3 regions of the Paenibacillus nicotianae genome follow, and region 2 is predicted to be linked to each of the others. Evidence: riboswitches for the same ligand, from Rfam matches in the RefSeq annotation. Region 2 holds a riboswitch; each other region holds the start of a gene.

Region 1 (7,505 bases), on a different contig from region 2:
CCATATGGAGTAAAAAAGACTGCGATTTGAAATCAGTTACGTTAGTATTCGTACAGCATATACTTCTTTACAAAATCCTCTTAACCCATTGTATACACGAGCTACTTTAGATTCTTTTGAAATTAATCCAAATACTGTAGGTCCACTGCCTGACATTAATACGCCATCAGCTCCAAGCTGGATCATCGCTTGCTTCAACTGCTGTACTTGCGGATAGTGAGTCAGCGTCACATCTTCGAGTACATTGCCAAGCTGATGACAGATTTCATCAAATGATTTATGTTCTAACGCTTTCTGCATTTCGATAGCAGAAGGGTGTTTGGCTATTTTATCAGCGCGGAAACGTCCGTACACATCAGCAGTCGATACATTGATCGGTGGCTTCGCGAGAACAACCCAGCAATCCGGTGGACTGGTAAGCGGGGTTAACAGCTCTCCACGCCCTGTTGCTAACGCTGTACCGCCTGTAATACAGAACGGCACATCAGAACCGATTGAAGCACCTAGCTCCATCATATCGTTGTGAGGAATCTGAAGGTTCCAGAGACGATTCAATCCTCTAAGTGCAGCAGCGGCATCACTACTACCTCCAGCTAGACCCGCAGCAACTGGAATCTGCTTGTCGATATGAATATGTACGCCATGCTTAATATTATATTTTGCTTTGATTTTTTGAGCAGCTTGAAAAGCAAGATTTTTCTCATCCAAAGGAATATATCCGGCTTGACTGGAAATTTGGATCGTATCTCGAGATAATTCAGTAATCGTCAGCCGATCTGCTAAATCGACCATCGTCATAATCATCTCGACCTCATGATAACCATCCGGTCGTTTATGTAACACATCCAGCATCAGGTTAATCTTCGCTGGCGCTTTTTCATATATCTTCATGCTGTTCCTCCACCCTCAACATTCCATCCGAACGATTTGATACGCTGCGTACGGGTTCCTGTGCTTATCATTGCGAATAATCCATATTATAAAAAAAATGAAGTATAAAGTCTATTAATATGGGTATCGGGTTCCGTTCATATCTATAAAATGTAGTCACAAAACAAAACAGTCTCTACCCCGAAAGGAGATAAAGACTGTCTTATGATAAAACAGTTATTCAATTCCCAACATATTCGATTCGTGTCTGACAATCGTCATCACAGACGGTGACTTCCACAGAATCTGTCAATATATCGGCATAGCTGTAAGACACACGTTCAAATGTCTGATGCTCTTCAGCGAGCTTGACAATAAAAACAGAAGGGTAGGTCTCTTCCAAAACTCCGGTTCGTTCGATGGTCTTCTTACGACCACCATTAGCACGTAACGTAATTTTGTGCCCTACATGAGCATCAAGACTACGTTTGATTTCCAAAAGCGCATTGTTAGCCATTGACTACAACCACCTCTTTCCTCCTTAATTATATCAAAGAAAAGATAGTTTGTCAAATGAACATTAAATTATAGCAGTATTAAATTTATCTTGTCAACGAATTTTTTTAGCGGATACCTGCTTTCAAAAATACACTGCTCAAAGTCGCATATTCTTGCAAACTAAGCGTTTCTCCACGTCTAGAAGGTTCAATTCCTGCTTCTGCCAAAAGCTGCTCTAATTGCGTACGGTCTCCGCCTTCAAAGTAACGACTACGCAAGTTATTAGCAATCGTTTTACGACGTTGTACAAAACAAGATTGCATTAATTCAAAAAAGTAAGCTTCATCTTCCACTTCGACTGCCGGACGATCACGCAGTTTTAAACGAATTACCGCAGACTCTACATTAGGCTGTGGGATAAATACTGTTTTGGGCACAATACAGATCAATTCAGGCACGCAATAATATTGCACCGCAATACTTAGACTTCCGTAGTCTTTGCCTCCAGGAGGAGCTGCCATGCGCTGAGCGACTTCTTTTTGGATCATGACGACGATATTGTCTAACGGTAAACGTTCTTCTAACAACTTCATCACGATCGGTGTCGTTACATAGTAAGGCAAGTTAGCAACTACACTTACTTTTTCGACTTCACTAAAGTCTTCACGAAATAGTTGATGTAGATCTACTTTAAGTACATCATCATGACGTACTTTAGCATGCGGATAAGGCTCTAACACTTCTTTCAAAATTGGAATTAAGCGACGATCAATCTCAACTGCTGTGACTGCGCCTGCTTCCTGAGCAAGACGTTCTGTTAATGCACCAATCCCCGGCCCAATTTCTAACGCTCCATTTTCAGGTGTTAATTCGGCTGCTTCTACAATTTTGTTCAAAATATTCGAATCGATCAAAAAGTTCTGACCCAAGCTTTTTTTAAACGAGAAGCCGTATTTATTAATAATTTCTTTGGTTCGTTTGGGTGTCGCTATATCTAGTCGTTCATCCATATTATTATTCTTCCTCCGCTTCCATTTGTGAAAGAGCTGCTGCAAATTCTTCACGGCTAATGCCAAAAATACGCAAACGCTTGTGGAATTGCTTTCCATTGCCATATCCTATCCCTAACAAATTGCCCATTTTCATTCTTCGCTCTGCCGCATCAGCACTCATCACAAGTCCTGTCATAATTAAGTCTTCCCAATCGATCAAAACTTCCGCTTCTGGCATCTCCGAATGTACACGTGCCAGTGCTTCACGAATCGCTTCAGGAGAAGCATTTTCAACACCGATATCACCTTTGAGCGTCGCTTCGCTTTCAGGAATAAAAGCATGCTTACAGCCTGGTACTTTCTGCGCGACGATTTTCCGTATCCGTTCACCTGCAAAATCAGGATCTGTTAATATAATCACACCGCGACGTTCTTGAGCTAACTTCACCCGACGAATTACATGAGCTCCTATCGCTGAACCGCCTGTCTCGATCGTATCTGCGTCTACAGCTCGTTTGATGGCTACTGTATCGTCTCTACCTTCCACCACAATCACTTCTTTAATCACGTTGATTGTACGCTTCCCTTCACTCTGTAAATAATGACCTCTATCGATTCACTCTAAATTGATCTTAACAGAACAAAAAGAAGAGGAATATTCCTCTTCTTTTTGTTTTCCTTATTCACGCTCATGGTTAATATTATTTATATCATATAACAGATGACTGGGCTTAAGCAATGGCGTTATCCCAATCAACACCCTACTTAGGGTTTAACCGGACCGATTACATATACAGTGTAACCGGATTTACGTCCAAATGCTCTCGCTTGGCTCAAGCTGTCTATATATACGTCGATTTTATTACCGTTAATAGCACTACCGGTATCTTCAGCACGGCGGAAGCCAATGCCTTCAATGTATACCCACCATCCCATCGGAATGACACTCGTATCGACTGCAATCGTACGACCTTCTGTTACACGTGCTCCAGAAGCAGTCACTGTACCTAGACCGGGTTCTTGAGACGAATAAGCAGTAAGAGATACATTGTTCAGTACTTTCGCATAAGAGAAATCTACACCTGCTTTGGAAGTACTATTACTGGAACCTCCACTAGATGAAGCAGCTGCAAGAAGCTTAGGCTCTTCTTTTTTCGTACCTATTGCTACAATCTTGTCTTGCACTTTTGCGGTTGTTTTTTTATCAACCATACGTTTGGAGACGAATTCTCCATCTTCGTATACTTTCTCGATGTATTGAACCACTTTTCCTGTTTGACCACTTTGTACTAGCTTTGTTTTACCTTCAACCAGAGAAGCATCGGTTTTTTTAACCGTTTGATAAGGAATCTTTACAACTTTTTTCGCTACAAAAGATTTGGTGCGAACAATCTTGATATCCATATTGTCATGAACTGAAGATTCCATTGCTGGTGTAAGTTGATCTTCACCTGACAATGTTAATCCAGCTTGCTCCAATGTGTTACCAACTGTTTTAGAGGTGGTATAGATTTTCTTAGTGCCACCATCTGCCGTAATGTTTACTGCAACCGCATGGTTAATATAAACTTTATCCCCATCTTGAAGCGCGCCATTCATCGGCATAGATACTTTATCTTGTGGTGCGACTTTAATTTGATTTTCATCAAGCAGTTGAGAAAGCATCAATTTACGTGTTTCCACCGTTTGTGCTTTGCCGTCAATGACTACAGAAATATTTTTACCCGCTTGATTATAAAGTAGGGACAATAGCATCACTGCAAGAGCGATGACCAATAATGCAGCCCACAATACATAGCGTAGGTTTTGTTGCTTCCAACTCAGCGCGTAAGACATGCTGGATGAGCGCGAACCATGGGTTTTTTCGAAAGGAGCAATTGCCACTTCTTCCGTCCTCCTTCATAGTCTCGCCGTCTAGCTGTGACGTAATAGTATATGACGCGACTATATAACAGAATTTTCACAGGCTGATCGTAAGCATAAGATTATCGAATCTGTGTGATAATCTTTCGTGATGTTCAAAAATGCCTGCGCCATGGTCAGTCTAAGGGACATACCTAATATCTGAAAGATCAAGCTTCAAATATCGTATCTCTGTATCTTTTCCTTTTAGCCAAAACAAAAGAAGCCTCTGGAAAAGAGCAAGAGCAACTTTTCCTTGGCTCCCGACGTATTTGAATACAGTTCGGAAAACGTTAGAAAATACGAGGTTGCCTCTGCATCGCTTACGGGGTTAGCTGTCGGATTCGGACATATCATATTGCCTGCCCTGTGAAGGATCCTCCGCTCATGGCGCGAGTACCTCCAATTCACCCCATAGACCCTGTAAAAGGAATCATACATAATGACTTCGGTATTCTGATAATAATGGCTTGAAGACATATGTTGGTTCCCCCGTTTTCCTATGCAGGAAACTCAGCGAGACCGAATCATGGAATCTTGCGTGATAACAGCAAGATTAAATCACTGATGAAATAATATCCCGAACCCAACCCTCATGTAAAGCGACCAGCAAGCACGTTTTTCTGAATAAATGGTTAAAAAGTTGTCATATTCTCCGATTTTTTAAAGATAATTTATTCATATATCGATTTAACGATGTTTTTTGCGTGATTTACTCTGTTTTTCATCGAATGCCAAATCGTTCCAGTGCATTTTTAGTTGTAATTGTACTAATTTCTTCCAGTGATATCCCTTTTAGCTCCGCAGCCGCTTCGGCTACAAGTGTCACATAACCGGACTCATTTCGTTTTCCACGATAAGGATGTGGTGTCAAAAATGGGGAGTCTGTTTCAAGTAAAAGACGGTCCATAGGAACCTTTTGTAACACCTCTTTAGGTTGCTTTGCATTTTTGAAAGTAATTGGTCCTCCAAACGATAAATGGAAGCCCATATCAAGACACATTTTGGCTGTTTCCCAGCTCCCTGAAAACGAATGCATCACGCCTCCTACTTCATGTGCTTTTTCTTCACGCAAAATCTTCACAATATCTTCGTGTGCATCACGATTATGAATCACGATTGGCATATTAATTGAACGCGCTAGCCCAATTTGTTCCCGTAATACTTTGTGTTGTACTTCTTTTGGAGAAGTATCCCAATGATAATCAAGACCAATCTCGCCAATAGCGACTACTTTTTCATGTTTGCATAACGATTCAATCCATTCCAGATCGCCAGGTTGCATATGGATCGCATCTACAGGATGCCAACCTATCGCTGCATATATAAATTCGTAACTTTCTACCAATTCCATCGTAGTTGGAATCGTTTCGCGGTTGAAGCCAACATTGATCATACGGGTTACACCTTGTGCATAAGCACGTTCAATGACTTCTTTGCGATCATCAGCAAATTCAATCGAATCTAAATGAGTATGTGTATCAAATAACATATGTTTTTCTCGCTCCTTCTCTGTTTTACACACTTTTTTCTTTTATTTTAGATTTCAAACTCCATTTGAGGCGGATTGATTTTATTTTCAAATATCGCCGCTACTTCTTCTGATAACTGATGAATAACTTTTTCCAATTTATCTTGCGGATAATAAAGATGATATCGACCACGATGAATACCGCTGATCGAACGTACAATATCCGATACTTCTGAAATTTCTTGAATCCGATTTTGGCGATCTAACAATAGAATTTGTTTTTCTTTTTTAGGATCACCCGGACGGAATACATCATAAGGAAGATCTGTTGGAAAATCGATTTCTAGATCATATTCAGGATGCAATCCTACTCTAGCAAATTCATTTCGAATACTATCAATCGTTTCCAAATCAATCAAATCGGTTTCTACATATTTATACAGTCTACGTTGCATAAATCGATGGCACACATCTGCAAGAATTTCATCTTCTTCTCGTGTCCATTGCATAAAAGCAGTCTGTACTAATGCTTCATCTAGCAATAAATAATCATGTACTTGAATATTACCTTCAAATAAAGCAGGTAATGGATAAGGTAAAAATTTAAATTCAAATCCTTGATCAAACAATTCTTTCGCCCGGCGGAAAATCTGTCGCAAAACAATATCCGAACTTCGAGTCACCGGATGAAAATATACTTGCCAGTACATTTGATAACGTGCCATCAAATAATCTTCTATCGCATGCATCCCTGATTCTTTGACAACGACTCTACCATTATGAGGACGAAGCATTCGCAAAATACGATCCACATCAATCGTTCCATAATTAACGCCTGTAAAATAAGCATCACGTAACAAATAGTCCATACGATCCGCATCCAGTGGACTCGACACCAGATTCACAACGATTTTTTTCTCATAATCTTTACGAATAACAGAAGCGACTCGTTCAGCCAGACCACTTTCTGCTTCTTCCAGTACCCGGTTCACTTCTGTATCACCAAGTAGAATGCGACATGTCCATTCTTCATGATCCATATCGAATGCTTCTTCTATAGAATGTGAAAAAGGCCCATGACCGAGATCATGTAATAAAGCAGCACACAAAGCAACTAAACTTTCATCTCGTGGCCAATCTTCATAACCACCACGTTCAAATTGAGAAATAATACGACGTGTAATTTCATATACACCTAATGAATGAGAAAAGCGGCTATGCTCTGCTCCATGAAAAGTTAAATACGAAGTTCCCAGTTGTCTTATACGACGTAATCTTTGAAATTCAGGTGTATTAATCAATGTCCAGATTAAACGATCTTGCACGTGGATATAATTATGTACAGGATCTTTAAATACTTTTTCTTCTCCTAAAGGTTGTACAGGCTTCAAAACAAACTCCTCCTTCTATCTCTAAACCATAACTATTTAAAATTAAAAATAATTTATTCGTCTATAATGTCGAATGATGTCGGTATATACAAGTTACGAATTTCCAAATCGACAAAATAATTTTATGCTTATAATACCTGATAATACCGCTATATAAAAATATTTTTTCAAAAAAATCAGAAAAAAACTCTATTTTTCTCAATTTATAGGTTGACTGATTTGGGAAACGTTGGTATTATGAATATCATAAAACATAGAAATTTGTCGAATGATAGCACATCAAACAAAACAATAACAACTAATATATTTAAATTTGAGAGGATTGATCAGTAATGATGAAATCAACTGGTATTGTAAGAAAAGTAGACGAATTGGGCCGCG
Region 2 (7,505 bases):
GAATGTTTCTTCTTCTCGATTGAGTTTGCGTGCTTTATTTTGAAAAGAAACGACTAACAAGTCTCCACTTAATCGCCGGGCAATCTGTTGTCCGCGCCGAATATAAATGGATCCATTCCAGTGATACTGTACAGACACCATAATTCGCTCTGCTGTTCCTGTCGGTCCGGTAAGCCCTTGTTCTGCACGATGCTTTTCGAGTGTTCCGCCAACCCCTTCAGCGACTGTACGTAATGCCAACTCACGCAATACCGCTAGATTTCCACGTTCAAAAAAAGCACGATCACTGCTATTATCCAAAAGACCCGCAGAATAACGTTGCAAAATCACTTCTGGTGTAACATCAATTAATCGAACTTCATCTGCTTGATGTAGCGTATCCGAAGGTACAGTACATTCAACTTCACGACCGATATATTGTTGCGCCAATTGAGCAGAACCTTCTAGCTCATAGACATTGACAGTAACCATTACACTGATTCCATGTTCCAATAAATAACGAATATCTTCCCAGCGTGTCCGGTGCTGTGCTTCAGGTCGATTGATATGAGCAAGATGATCGACTAATACCACTTCTGGATTGCGCTCAATAATTTTTTCCAGATTCAGGTCTTTTTGTTCCCATGTCTGTCCTTGCTTATCTTCTTTAAGCCAATGAATACTCGGGATGCGTTCTAGATCGCCTAATTGTTGCATCGTTTCCGGGCGTTGTAATGTAGATACTGCACATATCACCACATCAATCCCTTCTTGACGGAGCATCTGACCATCACGAAGCATATGGTACGTTTTACCGGAGCCACTTACGGCTCCGATATATACCTTCAAACGTCCTTGCTTTAATTTGGTGATCATTTGTAACAATTCTTCAGGCGTTTTACGACGAAACGTACTCATGATTGAGACAACTCTTTTTGAAGAGCCATATTCAATTTTAGTACATTAACAGCCGGTTCACCGAATATTCCTAATTGTCTGGATATTGTATTTTGTTGCACCAATGTTTGAAGCTGCTCTGCGGATACCCCGGTCAGATTACTGATTCTTGGTATTTGGGCAGTTGCTGCTTCAGGGCTGATATCAGGATCAAGTCCTGAGCCTGAATTGGTAATAAGATCAACAGGTAACGATGATACAGGAACGTCTGGATTTTGCTTTTGCCATGTGCTGACAGATTCTTGTAGACGTTTCAACAATTCTGGATTGGATGGAGCAAAGTTCGGCGATCCTGATCCATTTGCGTTGTAATCTATACTCGATATCCGTCCTTGAAAATATTGAGGTTCAGTAAATGCTTGTCCTACTAACTCTGAACCCACAACCTGATGATTACTATTATAAATAAGACTTCCATCTGCTTGCTTGGACATAAAAGCTTGTGCAATTCCTGTGACTGCTAGTTGATAGATAACACAGCAGAGCAGAAATAATATCGCGCTTGTTCGCAAAGTGATCCATACCATTTTCATACCTGTTCTTTCCCTTCGGTTCTGAGTAGTAACGTATTCGCATTTATAGACATCATTTCGCTCTTATAAAAAAGTCTGCATAATCAAGTCAATACATTTAATACCGACAAATGGAACAACGACGCCACCGAATCCATAGATAAACAAATTGCGACGTAACAATTTGGTAGAGCTCATTGGTTTATAAGCAACACCTTTCATCGCCAGAGGAATCAGAATTGGAATAATAATCGCATTAAAGATTAGTGCCGATAAAATAGCAGACATAGGTGAATGTAGATTCATAATATTTAGCACTTGCATCTGCGGAATAGCTACCATAAACATCGCTGGAATAATAGCAAAATATTTGGCAATATCGTTAGCAATACTGAATGTCGTTAAGCTACCGCGAGTCATTAATAACTGCTTACCAATCGATACTACTTCGATAATTTTGGATGGATCGGAATCTAGATCGATCATGTTAGCTGCTTCTTTGGCAGCAACAGTACCACTATTCATCGCAATCCCTACATCTGCTTGTGCAAGTGCAGGAGCATCATTGGTACCATCTCCTGTCATCGCAACTAATTTACCTTCTGCTTGTTCACGGCGAATAACAGCTATTTTATCTTCTGGTGTACTTTCAGCGATATAATCATCTACTCCAGCTTCTTTGGCTATCGTTGCTGCTGTTAATGGATTATCACCTGTACACATAATCGTTTTGATCCCCATACTACGCATTTGTTCAAAACGCTCTTTCATTCCGGCTTTGACGGTATCTTTGAGATAGATCAATCCATAGATTTCTTGATCTACAGCTACAGCAAGCGGTGTTCCCCCGGCAGAAGCAATAGCATCATTATTCGCTTGTAGATTACTAGGAATATTTCCACCTTGAGAACTAACCCATTTTTTTATTGCATCGACAGCACCTTTACGAACTTTGCGTCCATCTGCCAGATCCAATCCACTCATACGTGTCTCAGCGCGAAACTCTATGATTTCTGCACCTTCACTTAATGATTGCGAGTATTCCCAATTTTGCTTTTTCATCAATTCTAGAACAGAACGTCCTTCAGGTGTCTCATCAAAAGCAGAACTAATCGCTGCCCATTCCCCTACTTCTTGTGGTGAGTGCCCTTCTGTCGGTACAAATTCACTTGCCATCCGATTACCGTACGTGATCGTACCTGTTTTATCTAAAATAATCGTATTGATATCACCGGAAGCTTCGACCGCTTTACCGGACATCGCCAATACATTAAAACGTGTTACCCGATCCATCCCTGCAATCCCAATCGCAGATAACAATCCACCAATAGTAGTTGGAATCAAGCAGACGAGCAAAGCAATCAATACAGGAACCGAAAGAACAATATTTAAGTAATTTGCCATAAAAGGCAATGTCACAACAACCATTAAAAAGATAATAGTTAAGCTTATCAATACTGTGTTTAACGCAATTTCATTAGGTGTCTTCTGGCGTTCTGCTCCTTCGACCAGACTAATCATCCGATCCATAAATGATTCACCAGGATCGCTTGTGATGCGAACAATAATCTCATCACTAATAACCATTGTTCCACCGGTTACCGAACTGAAGTCTCCACCGGCTTCTTTGATTACTGGAGCAGATTCCCCTGTGATCGCAGATTCATCAACAGATGCCAAACCTTTGATCACTTCACCATCACCAGGGATCATTTCGCCTTGTACGACTTTAACAGTATCCCCTTTACGAAGTTGTGTAGACGATACAGCTACTATTTGCTCGCCTTCGATTCGATTGGCAATAATTTCTTTTTGTGTATTTTTCATCGAGTCAGCTTGTGCTTTGCCTCGACCTTCTGCTAATGCTTCAGCAAAGTTGGCAAAAAGGATAGTGAATAACAGAATAATAGCTACAGCGATATTAAAACCTGTTGAAACCGATTCGCCAAAAGCATTAGGTACAAAAATTAACAACAAACTGATAATTAAACCAACCTCAACTACAAACATTACTGGATTACGTGCCATCTGTTTAGGATTTAATTTGATCACAGACTGCTGTAACGCTTTGGAGATCAAGTCCCGGCTCATCATTGATGATTTACTTTTCATTACATTGTTCCTCCACTTAGCATTTATCAGTATAAATGCTATATATTCTATTTCTATCCATATTTCGTTTTGTAGCCATTATCTATGTTTTCACATTTTATAATAGTAGATACGTGTAGCTGTTTCTTTTTACAATGTTAGCATCTCTGCAATCGGCCCAAGTACAACCACCGGGAAAAAGGTAAGTGCACCGACTAAAATAACAGAAATAATAAACATACCACCGAACAATGCTTGATCTGTGCGTAATGTTCCGCTTGTTTCTGGAACAGGTTTTTTCGCCATTAATGACCCTGCCACAGCTAACAACGTTACCATTGAGAAATAACGACTGATAAACATCACTACACCGGTCATAATATTCCAAAACGGCGTATTATCGCCTAGCCCTTCAAATCCTGATCCGTTATTTGCAGCTGATGAGGTAAATTCATACAGCGCTTGTGTTAATCCATGATAACCTGGATTAGAAATCGTATCGGCTTGGGTCATAAGAGCAATAGCTGTAGGTGCTAATACCAATAATGGTTGAATAAGTAATGTTACTGCAATCAACTTCATTTCTTTGCCTTCAATTTTGCGACCGAGAAATTCTGGTGTACGTCCAACCATCAGACCCGATAAGAACACAGCAATAATCGCATACATTAAAATGTTTAACAATCCTACTCCTGAACCGCCAAATACCGTATTCAGCATCATATTTCCAAGTGAAATCAATCCGCCAATAGGTGTTAACGTATCATGCATCGTATTAACAGCACCTGTCTCTGAAGCTGTTGTTACCACAGAGTAGAATGAAGATTGCGCTTCGCCTAATCGTACTTCTTTCCCTTCCATTGATCCCGACTGATGTTGAATACCTAATTGGTTAATCAACGGATTTCCTTGAAATTCACTGACAAGTGATACACTAAGCATCACGACAAACATCATGACCATCGAAACAAATAATACTCTACCTTGTTTGGAGTTGCCGACCATTTTGCCGTACGTAAATGGCAGTGACATTGGAACCAATAACATCATCAACATTTGCAACATATTACTGAATCCGCCTGGATTTTCAAAAGGGTGTGCAGAGTTGGCTCCGAAATATCCACCACCGTTATTCCCTAATTCTTTGATTGCTAGAAATGATCCTATTGGACCGGTACCAATCTGTTGCTCTGTTCCTTGTAAAGTCTGAGCTGTTATGACTGTATGCAAGGTCTGCGGCATACCTAATCCAACAAACACAAGCGCCATAATAAAAGTAAGAGGTAACAAAATTCGTGTGATTGCCCGTACCAAGTCCGTAAAGAAATTACCCAGCGGCTTACCGGTCAATCCTCTAATAAATGCAATTGCGACTGCAATCCCTGTTGCCGGTGAGACAAACATCATAAAGATAATTGCTGTCATTTGTGAGAATAAAGATAAACCACTTTCACCGCTGTAATGCTGTAAATTCGTATTTGTAATAAAGCTGATCGCTGTATTGAATGCTAGATCAGGGCTCATACTGGTAATCCCTGCTGGATTCATTGGTAAAATGTGTTGGAAACGAAAGATCAGATATGCTATCAGCAAGATCACTGCATTACTGATAAGAACAGCGCCTGCATACTGCTTCCAGGTTTGATTTTCATTTTTGATACCGCCGAACCTGTATATCCATTTCTCAATTGGATAAAACCAACGATCTAAGCGATTCGGTTTATTTTCAAAAGCATATGCAATATAATGTCCGGTTGGACGAGCGATAATTAAAGCGATAATAAAAGTGACTGCAATTCCGATATATGAAAAGATACTCACGATGTTCTCCCCTGACCCTTTAGAATTTTTCTGGATAAATCAATGCGTAACATAGATAGATGGTTAACCCACCAATAATAATCCACAGCAGCCAAGTCATCGCTCATTCCTTCTTTCTCCGATAGCTACAGATGCCCATTGCAGCAACCCGCTCAATCCCAAAGTCATTATCAATAATAATCCAATCATCAGTATATCCATCATAGGTATAAGACTCCCTGCATTCGTTTTGTAAGTAATATTTGCTAAAAAAGGCATAAAAAAAGAAGCCTGGAGAAAAGCAGAACTTTTCCCCAGCCCTCTACAAACACGCACACTTATCGTGTACCTGCCAAGTTGCTGGTTAGGAGTTCTCCCCTATACGCTTACGGAGTTAGCTGTCGGATTCGGGCTGGAAGATTGCCCGTTCCGGTAGATACCGGAATTCACCCCATGTTGTGTAGTAACTGACTCTTCTATCAGTTATTTTCATCAACGATTGGTTCCCCCGCTTTTCATATGCATATGAAAATTAAGCGTCGTGACATTGTTAACATATCAAAAAACACAGAGTCGTATTACACTGTGTCAGATCGGCACAAGCTTCACACTTCTCTCCTAATCCACGCTTACGAGGTTAGCTGTCGGATTCGGGCGGTGAGAGTCGCCCTACTGCATTGTCTGACTGTACCATGGTTAAGTCAGTATGCAGATTCACCCCAACGATTCACATTCCGGCTCTCACACCGTTTTGTGAAGTCGCAATTTGGTTCCCCCGTTTTTCGGTTAGTACCGAAAACTCAGCGATCAAAAACATTGGAAACTTCATTTATATCAGTTGCTGAATCCTATTCATCAACTGCCTGCAATGAATAATACGCCTGTACCTGTCAACTGTAAAGCTGAGAAAAAACGCAAAAAAAGCTGTGAATCATCACAGCTTTCATTTTCAGATAACTATTGAAAACTTATCTATCTCAGGCTTCTATTTTCTCTCTTTTTCATCGTTTATCTACTTTTTTATTTTTGTTACATGATATTTATCATTGATTTGCAGTAGATTCTGAAAACGATTATGTCATTTATTACGCAACATCCTATCATTTTGCTACGTTATGTTAACCTGTATAAATTTCGTAAGCAAAATGGTACAACGTGCTAATGTCTGAATTTAGTTGTTTTCCATTGTTGAAAAATTGAATTCTGACAATATCATAATAATGTCTGTATCTGGACGATTGGAACGTATATTGTCCTACTCCCGGATTATTGATAGAGACCGGCATTGTAAAATGACCTGTAGCATCTGTAGTCGCTGTACCAGAAATCACTTTGTTATTTAAAATGGTAGTGATATTGGTTGTGACTATCGCATTCCCTACAGGATTACCTGTTGCATCTAATGCACGACCTGTGATTACAATATTATTTTTCACACGCCATTTATTGCCTTGACCATAGTTAATAAATCCGTAGACACCGCCATCTGTTGTAATATCACTAATAACAACTCTTGATACATCTGCTGTCTGATAATTAACAGATAATTTGTATGGAGTCGTTAAATCGAATGTGGAAGGAGCTAACACTTGAATATAATACGTTCCAGCCGGTAATGTAACCTGACCATTTGTATTTTGTGCCAGTGTACCCTGACTTACAAGATTAGCATTAAATAACTGCAACTGATACGTTCCATAGGTCGATGTATTGTCTAACCGTAAATTCATTTTAGACTGAGCTGTCAAAGTTACTTTTGTCCAATCTTCATCAAAACTATTATCAATATTCTGTGTACTGACAAAAGGAGCAGCTCCGCGATCTTTAGCTAGCCACGGGTTATCGTCCGGCTCATTCGCATCATAACTATCCGATGTTACTGCAAATACGGTAAATGGATTAGTGGTATCTGCACCTTGATACGAACTAACTCTAATAAAATAATAACCTGCTTTGGCAATGTGACTAAGCTGTTCATATTGTGTAGGTCCTTTAGTAGAAAAAGCGACTTGTTGAATCTGGGAAGTCTCTTCATTTAAGTAATACAGTGAAAGATCATAATCGATAGCAGCCGAATTTACTACACTCAAAAAAGAAGTTAATTTGGCAGGAGTCGTGACTTGCGTATAAAACCAGCGACTTTCCCCTTCTGTAGTGATATAACCC
Region 3 (7,505 bases), on a different contig from region 2:
TATCATATGTGCTTCTTCTTCCCGGCACAGAGTTATCTGAATATGATCGTTTGTATCGTTATTCATTTTACGCTCCTGTCTGCATCTTCTGCCGAATTCAATTTCCATTCTATCATGACATAATCGCTATATTCACGCCGTATCGTTGCTCTGCAACGCTGGATATACGTATGGCGTAATTTGGCATAGGAGCGCTCATTTTTGAAAATATGTGCAGAGAGTAACCGATATCCTTCCGCCGATAAAGTGTCTCGTAATAACGTAATCACAGGTACAGCTAATTTCAGATCTTGATAATTGAAATAGATTTGAAAATCACTAATATAAACAGCATCCAGCCCTGGCATAATCTCATGAGGATCATCTTCTGACTCGGTAGGCTTAGAAGCTTGCGAATACGTTACCTTGAGATACCCGATCAGCAACATCGAAGCAGGCTGATCGATACATTTACTATTCGACTGATCTGTAGATATATCGTTAGATCCTGCTATCGCCGATTCTAGTGTTCGCAAATAGATATTGAGACTATGAGAGTGCGGTTCAAATGCGATATAAAAATCACCGATCGCACGACTGCACAGTTGAATATACCTCTCTGGCATACAGCACTCCTACTTGTTATTGATTATTTTTGTAGAAATTGAATCGTATATTGAATCGCTTCTAAAGCTTCTTGTACAAATGCTTTATTTTCTTTTTCCCATTCATTCGGATCATCCATAAATGAATCGTCTAACCAATCTTCCAGTCCAGCTACTATTTTGCGACGTTCATTAGGTTGTGCAGGTGCTTTTCCTCGTAATGCTTGGATCGCACTACGCATCACTTTGCAAGAAGATTGGATAAAAGGATAATCATCTTTATCCCATGCTTTGGCATTATCCATATCGTAAAACGCAATCCACTTTTCAATAATTGAAGCGGCTTGTTTGGGTTCTAATTGAGGCATATTGTAATTCTCCATTTCTATAATTAAAAATTGAAATATATCTGACTATGATTTGGCGGATTTGTTCATCGCAACAGAGCGACTCTGCGACTCGTCTGCGATGCGTTGCAATTGATCTGACATATATACTTGAGTACCTGACTTGGAGATCTGAGCGATTCGATACATCGCTCGTGCAACGTCACCTGCTTCGATACCGCGATATTTACGAAGAGGCCCTATCATTAGAAATGATAATGCTTGAGAGACCACAGCGCCAAATTGCTCCCCTGCGCGGCTATTTTTACGTTTGCCTAACAATAAAGACGGGCGAACAATCGATAACGAAGAATAACCTACTTGTTGCAATCGTTGCTCCATATCACCTTTGGTACGTGTATAGAAAATACTTGATTTGGGATCAGCACCCATCGAACTGATCACGATAAACTGCTTGGCTCCTTGTTTGTAAGCCACCATAGCTACAGATACCGGGTACAATACATCAATTTCGATCATCTGTGCTTGAGTACCTGCTTGCTTAATCGTTGTACCGAGACAGCAAAAGACATCGTCTGCTTGCATCTCTGCACGATAATCTTCTAGTCTACGATAATCCACTACGATCTGTTGCAACTTCAGATGTTGTAGTTGCTGCACAGGTTCGCGGACAAGAGCAATCACTCGTGTATATTCTGTGCTGTCTAATAACTGACGCACTAATTTTTTGCCAACAAGACCTGTTGCTCCAGCGACAAGGGCTGTTTTACCGATCACAACGATCATCTCCATTCTGCGCATCAACTTGGTTCTCTATCTTCTTTATTATCAAGATATCAGCACCAAATTGCAAAATAAAATGATCGTTCGATCAGCAGTCTTTTTTTATAATAAAAACGAAGCGCTACTTCCATTGGTATGAATAATATAATCTGCACCAAGACCACGATAAATTAAGCGTGATTGATTGCCTTCGGTAATCACATATAGCTTCTCTGATGTCCATGCACGACAGATCTGAATATACCGACAACATAAAGGTAGACTACGTTCAAATAAATAGATTTTGCCAATATTCAATTGCGGGATACGCCATAAGTCCTGGCGCTGCGTATCGATCACCAGAATATGCTCAATACCTATCTTTTCAAAGCGAAGCTGATCTGCCTGACTATTCACTATAATAGCAAACGGTATTTTTTTAACTTTGAGTAATTGAATAAATTGTTCTCCTGCTACTGTAGCAGGCGATACCAGTACAAATTCCTGTTCGTACTCCATGCGTGTTCGCTCTCCTCCACTCATTGTAGACAACAAAAAAAGCCGTTAGAAGAGGACCTCTTCATCAGCTTCTAAAACAGGCGCAAAAAAAGCCCCTGATATGGCATAGATGACTGTTGTCGTCTCTCTTATTGCAGCTTACGAGGTTAGCTGACGGATTCGGAAGTAAGAGTCTCCCTACAGATAGTTCGGTCGAAGCCTTTCTATCTGATTCACCCCTGAATAGATCTGTACCATCTTGTCTATTCGTATGGTTCCCCCGCTTTCTGAAAGGTCTGGATATAGCCTTTCAGTCATTAAGCTGTAATGAACTTGAATGAAATCATACGCCCGCCTTTTTCGTTTGTAAAGTAGTCTAGCTACGTGTAAGGAGCGAATTTGAATCAATTCTATTACCTTTTCCACATTATGCTCTTATTTGCATGATCTCATCCTTCTTTTTCTACTATTTGCACACGATTTATATAAACGGTTGTATAAGCGAGTATAAGAGACATTAGAACGTGATTAAGCCAAATGAATCCGATTACATCGTTATTTTCAAGCGTATAACGTCTATTAAAAGCTTACATTTGATTTTACTTCTACCTTCAACGGGACTATGATTGCTAACAATATCTGACATCACAAAAATGTAACAGCTACTTATTGTTCTGCTTTTACTGTGTATAGAGATAGCGATTTTATTTGAAGGAGTGTAGATTTGAGATGAGTTTAATTTCGCCGATCGCGCCTGTTGCTAATACTGTGTCTAAGGTGGATGTGTCTACCCATACTATTCATTCTATTGAAGTATTCCAATATGATAATCATCTGCTTGCCTTACCTGATATGGATGGGTATTTGCATTGCGGGTTGTTAAAAATAGCAAGTCACGGGATTACAGGGTGGGCAGAATATTCGTTTACCGATCAGGTTCAACATTTAGATTTGGTGAAATGGTGTCGGGTGTTCACTGCTCTCAAAAAATGCTCGTTACCGCAGGCGCAATCTTATATCGACCAACATCATGATCTATGGGGAGATGTACGCAGTCAGGTGATGTTAGATGCTCTGACCGACCTATCTAGTCGTCTACAAGATCCTCCAGATGTATGGGCATCTTCTGATATACTGGTGAATCATGCTTTTTTGTTAGATTATACAATCGCTTATTATTCCTTTTAAATAATTATGGTTAATGGATCATAACTACCTCAATAAAGGAGTGTATTTAGCTTGAATTCTGAAAAGATTATGGTCTGTGTATATTATGGCCCCAATGGAGAACGATTGATCAGGCGTGGTATTCATTTATCTCAACTTATTCAATCTCCACTGTGTGTAATGAGTGTCATCGATCATCCGCTTGATGAAATGGATCAACAACAAGAGAACTATGTAGCATTATGGCGTAAATTAACAGAAGAAGCAGGAGGTCATTTTGTACTCTTAGAAAGCAACGGACAAGAAGCGGCTGATATTATCGCTTCCACCGCTCAACAGCATGATATTACTCAACTTATTATTGGACAATCGGCTCAGACTCGCTGGCAAGAAATCATCAAAGGCTCGATTGTAAATGATCTACTGGAAAAGTTGGGAGCTATCGATCTACATATCGTAGCGGTACAGCGTATGCAAGCTCATTTAGAAGAAACCCACGAACAAGGCGTAGATGTAGATGTGATTCAGACCTCGCGCGGATATGAGATTGCCTATGAGACTCATGGTCAATCGATCATTACAGAAGGTATCTTTTTCAAAGATATGCATACTGACTTCGATAATGGATTACTCAAATTATGTATCGACGGACAATATCAATATCTGAAAGTATTCAAAGGCAAGTTGATCGATGAACTGGTATTGGAATCTCATTCGATGTAATAGGTTGTAGATTAGACGTACCATCACTTATAACCTGTAGCCCTTCGTTTTATCAAGCGGTTGCAGGTTATGAGTGATGGTACCGGATATCTAGATTGGACTATATTTTGATTATCCAAAATTTATAATCAAAAATGTGATGCACTATAATGTTTCTCACTGTGCTTCTTCTATAGACATGATAAGGTGAAGTTGTTCCTTTCCACTATCTCATATCAATAAAGGAGTTTATTGAATTATGAAAACAGGATTTGTTGTGATTACAGGCGCATCGTCAAGTATAGGAGAAGCTACCGCCCAACTTTTTATTGCCAAAGGACATAATGTGTTGTTACTTTCTCGTCGTGAAGATCGCTTAAAAGCGTTTGCCGGTCGGCAGGTGATGAAAGCGATTATTGATATTACCGATCGACCTGCTCTGGATCAAGCTATAGCAGAAGCAGAAGAACATTTCGGGCCAGTTAAAGGAATTGTGAATAATGCAGGTCGAATGTTGCTTGGCGATATTACGACTCAAGATCCAGCAGAATGGCAAGAGATGTATAATACTAATGTGATCGGGCTTCTCAATGGAATGCAAGCTGTACTGCCATCCATGATTGAACAAAAGTCAGGCACGATTATCAATATCAGCTCGATTGCAGGTAAAAAAACGTTTACCGATCATGTCGCTTACGGTGGTACCAAATTTGCTGTTCATTCGATTAGTGAAAATGTACGCGAAGAAGTAGCTCCACACAATGTCCGGGTAGTTACAATCTCTCCTGGATTAATAGAGACTGAATGGAACGATCAGACCACTGGCGAAAAAGCCAAACTCAACTTAATGCCACAAACGATTGCAGATACAATTTACTTTGCATTCAATCAGCCTCAAAGTATCAATATTCGTGAGATTGCTTTAGCTCCTACTCAACAGCAAAGTTGATTTACTACAATAACAGATAAGCAAACTACATCACGATTCTAGTGTAGAAAAATATCATATTGGATATACAAAAAGCCCTCCTGATGAGCATGGAGAGCTTTTTGCGTTATACATTAATGTGTTTCCCCTACAATCGTTACATCGGCTACATAAGAGCCTGCCCATAATAAAAATGTAAATCCTTCTTCTAAGGGATCATCTGGATCAGTCAGAAATTGTACTTCTGCATACGTATTCCACGAATTAGGCAATGATTCTGTAATCCGAATCTGGATATTCCATCCTTCATCTGTAGAATTCATGTTGGGATAAGATAGATCCAGATTGAGTTGTTGATCAGTTAACCATTTCTGCTGTGGCAACGAAGTGGGATCTATATTCCATTCGATCAATGCTTGAGTTACCATCATATTTCGCTCCTTTGGTGCTGTAAAATAACAAGCTTTATATCAACATTAGGAAGGTGTATCACTACGAAGCGCGCGTATCGCCCGGTAATCTGCCCAGTTAATCGACTGCCAGGATTGTTCTTTTTCAAATAAATAAGCTTTGTCCTGACGGAAATAGTGTTGGGAAGCAGGCAATAGTGTAGCACTTCGCTGTAACAACACAGGAATCGCATCACTGGACAATCCATTCAAATAATCGAAATCAATCTGCCCTGTCTGCTCATATCGATCCAGATTCTGAATAGCTATGATTCGATCGATACCTACATAGTTCACTACTACATAAGCAGTAAGAGCAAGTACGATATAACATTTGGCAAGCGGCAACCTTTTCCAATATATCCGTAAACCTGCAACCAGTAACAACACAGCCAGAAAGATCATAAATGCGTGGACTAGAAAACGGGTATACGTATATCCATAAGCTTGTTCATATAAGATAAGACGGGCGAATGCTGAATATAACATCACACCAGAGCAAATCAATAAAATATACAACATGCTGTTGTTGATACGGCGCAAAATAGTAGAGCTGTCTGCCATATACAATAGTACACATACCATAATGATAAAGTTCAATGAAGTAACCATCACCAGTTCAAGAAATCCACTACGAGCATACTCGGCATACGAATGACCATCAGGAATCTGTCCTTGTCCTGCGCCAAATAAGTAAGAAAACTGGATCACTACAAATAGTACATACACGATATTAATCAAGATCAGTATCGTCGCCATAATAATCGGATCGATTCGGATCGGCTGACGCGTAGCAACCGGATAAGTGGGTAACGGTGGTGGCCCATATACAGTCGGAACAGGTGAAGATAGCTCTACGTCAGAGACAGAAGAAGCCGAACTGTGTAGTGGTTGTTGTCTATTATCAGCTACCGATGGATAGATATACGGTTGTACAAATCCCCACAAATAGCCGAAAAAGAGTATGCCTCCAATCACAATCCAGAGCACACGAACACTACCTTCTCCAAATGACAACCCGTCGATCCAGTTCGGCAATGCAGATAATAAATTTCCAAATATGCGATCAGCGGATGTTAGCAGACTAATAATAATTAATAGTAGCGGAAAAGCAATCACCAGACCGATCAATACTTTAGTTACGATTTTCTTTTTTTCATGTTCCATTTTGCCTGTAGCGGCATTTTTGAGTATACGAAAAGGAGTCACCCAATGCCTTACTGCTTGTGGAATCATATGATCCAATGCGTCGATCAATAACAGGGGACGATGCCATGATAATCTGCGATAACTAAGCATGTAAGCAAGATGCAAAAAGATCAAACAAGGCACAAACAAAGCATTAAGCGCCATAAAAATAAGATTGGTGAACAACCCATACGTTAATGACAATAAAATAATAACGGTCATCGCAAAACGACTAAACCACGATCCTTCGCGTAATTTGTCGCCTGCATAAGTATACATATACAAGTAAAACAAAAGAATAAATACCGGATACGAAATCCCCAGACTATGCCCGTAAAATAAATACTGATGAACGGTCGCCAGCCCGAACGCGCCAAGCAAAGCAATCCACGTACGATGCTTAGCCACAATCAATTTCTCGTACATTTTGAGATCTCCTTTTTTTGAGGCTATACCTTTGTAGTCACCTCATGTTGCATCATATGTTTTTGAACGGCTAATATAGCCAGTCGACTGCTTTTACTTTGTGTGCAATGTGGTAGTTTGTTGTTATTTTTATTGTAGATGATAAAATAAGAAGATAAAGAGAAGAATTATTTTATTAAATTTCCTATTTTAACAAAGATGTACTACACTCAATCCTTTTATTTCTAATGTCCCTACATCTTTATAAAACTTGCCAACACCTAACCCATACATTTTCTATTATTTAAAAAGCTAATTAATAATCTCTTAATCTCTAAAATCCCAATTCTCAAAATCTCTAATCTTAAAATCTCTAAATCTTAAAAACCTAAATCGTAAAATTTCTAAATCGTAAAAACCCTAATTCTAAATCCCCAAACACTAAAATCACCACACCTCACTCTTACGCCTGTTC

The links. Region 2 has a riboswitch for cyclic di-AMP ahead of kdpF (K(+)-transporting ATPase subunit F). Riboswitches for the same ligand answer to the same signal wherever they lie in the genome.
Region 1: another riboswitch for cyclic di-AMP. It lies ahead of ACFSGI_RS01910 (ubiquitin-like domain-containing protein); the one in region 2 lies ahead of kdpF (K(+)-transporting ATPase subunit F).
Region 3: another riboswitch for cyclic di-AMP. It lies ahead of ACFSGI_RS19790 (hypothetical protein); the one in region 2 lies ahead of kdpF (K(+)-transporting ATPase subunit F).

Annotation. Positions count from the first base shown of each region.
Region 1 is NZ_JBHUGF010000002.1:37,499-45,003, forward strand. It holds gene ispE (4-(cytidine 5'-diphospho)-2-C-methyl-D-erythritol kinase) at 37-891, opposite strand; gene veg (biofilm formation stimulator Veg) at 1,112-1,387, opposite strand; gene rsmA (16S rRNA (adenine(1518)-N(6)/adenine(1519)-N(6))-dimethyltransferase RsmA) at 1,494-2,378, opposite strand; gene rnmV (ribonuclease M5) at 2,383-2,928, opposite strand; gene ACFSGI_RS01910 (ubiquitin-like domain-containing protein) at 3,126-4,244, opposite strand; cyclic di-AMP (ydaO/yuaA leader) riboswitch at 4,568-4,791, opposite strand; gene ACFSGI_RS01915 (TatD family hydrolase) at 4,987-5,754, opposite strand; gene ACFSGI_RS01920 (HD domain-containing protein) at 5,802-7,124, opposite strand; gene ACFSGI_RS01925 (AbrB/MazE/SpoVT family DNA-binding domain-containing protein) at 7,457-7,505, shown strand, end outside.
Region 2 is NZ_JBHUGF010000010.1:1,728,469-1,735,973, forward strand. It holds gene ACFSGI_RS11655 (histidine kinase) at 1-897, opposite strand, end outside; gene kdpC (potassium-transporting ATPase subunit KdpC) at 894-1,469, opposite strand; gene kdpB (potassium-transporting ATPase subunit KdpB) at 1,533-3,560, opposite strand; gene kdpA (potassium-transporting ATPase subunit KdpA) at 3,690-5,360, opposite strand; gene kdpF (K(+)-transporting ATPase subunit F) at 5,380-5,460, opposite strand; cyclic di-AMP (ydaO/yuaA leader) riboswitch at 5,708-5,888, opposite strand; cyclic di-AMP (ydaO/yuaA leader) riboswitch at 5,951-6,155, opposite strand; gene ACFSGI_RS11680 (carboxypeptidase-like regulatory domain-containing protein) at 6,458-7,505, opposite strand, start outside.
Region 3 is NZ_JBHUGF010000011.1:227,743-235,247, reverse strand. It holds gene ACFSGI_RS19810 (GNAT family N-acetyltransferase) at 1-66, opposite strand, end outside; gene ACFSGI_RS19805 (hypothetical protein) at 63-605, opposite strand; gene ACFSGI_RS19800 (hypothetical protein) at 629-952, opposite strand; gene ACFSGI_RS19795 (NAD(P)H-binding protein) at 998-1,723, opposite strand; gene ACFSGI_RS19790 (hypothetical protein) at 1,817-2,212, opposite strand; cyclic di-AMP (ydaO/yuaA leader) riboswitch at 2,333-2,509, opposite strand; gene ACFSGI_RS19785 (hypothetical protein) at 2,921-3,379, shown strand; gene ACFSGI_RS19780 (universal stress protein) at 3,431-4,081, shown strand; gene ACFSGI_RS19775 (SDR family oxidoreductase) at 4,320-5,009, shown strand; gene ACFSGI_RS19770 (hypothetical protein) at 5,123-5,419, opposite strand; gene ACFSGI_RS19765 (DUF4153 domain-containing protein) at 5,465-7,051, opposite strand.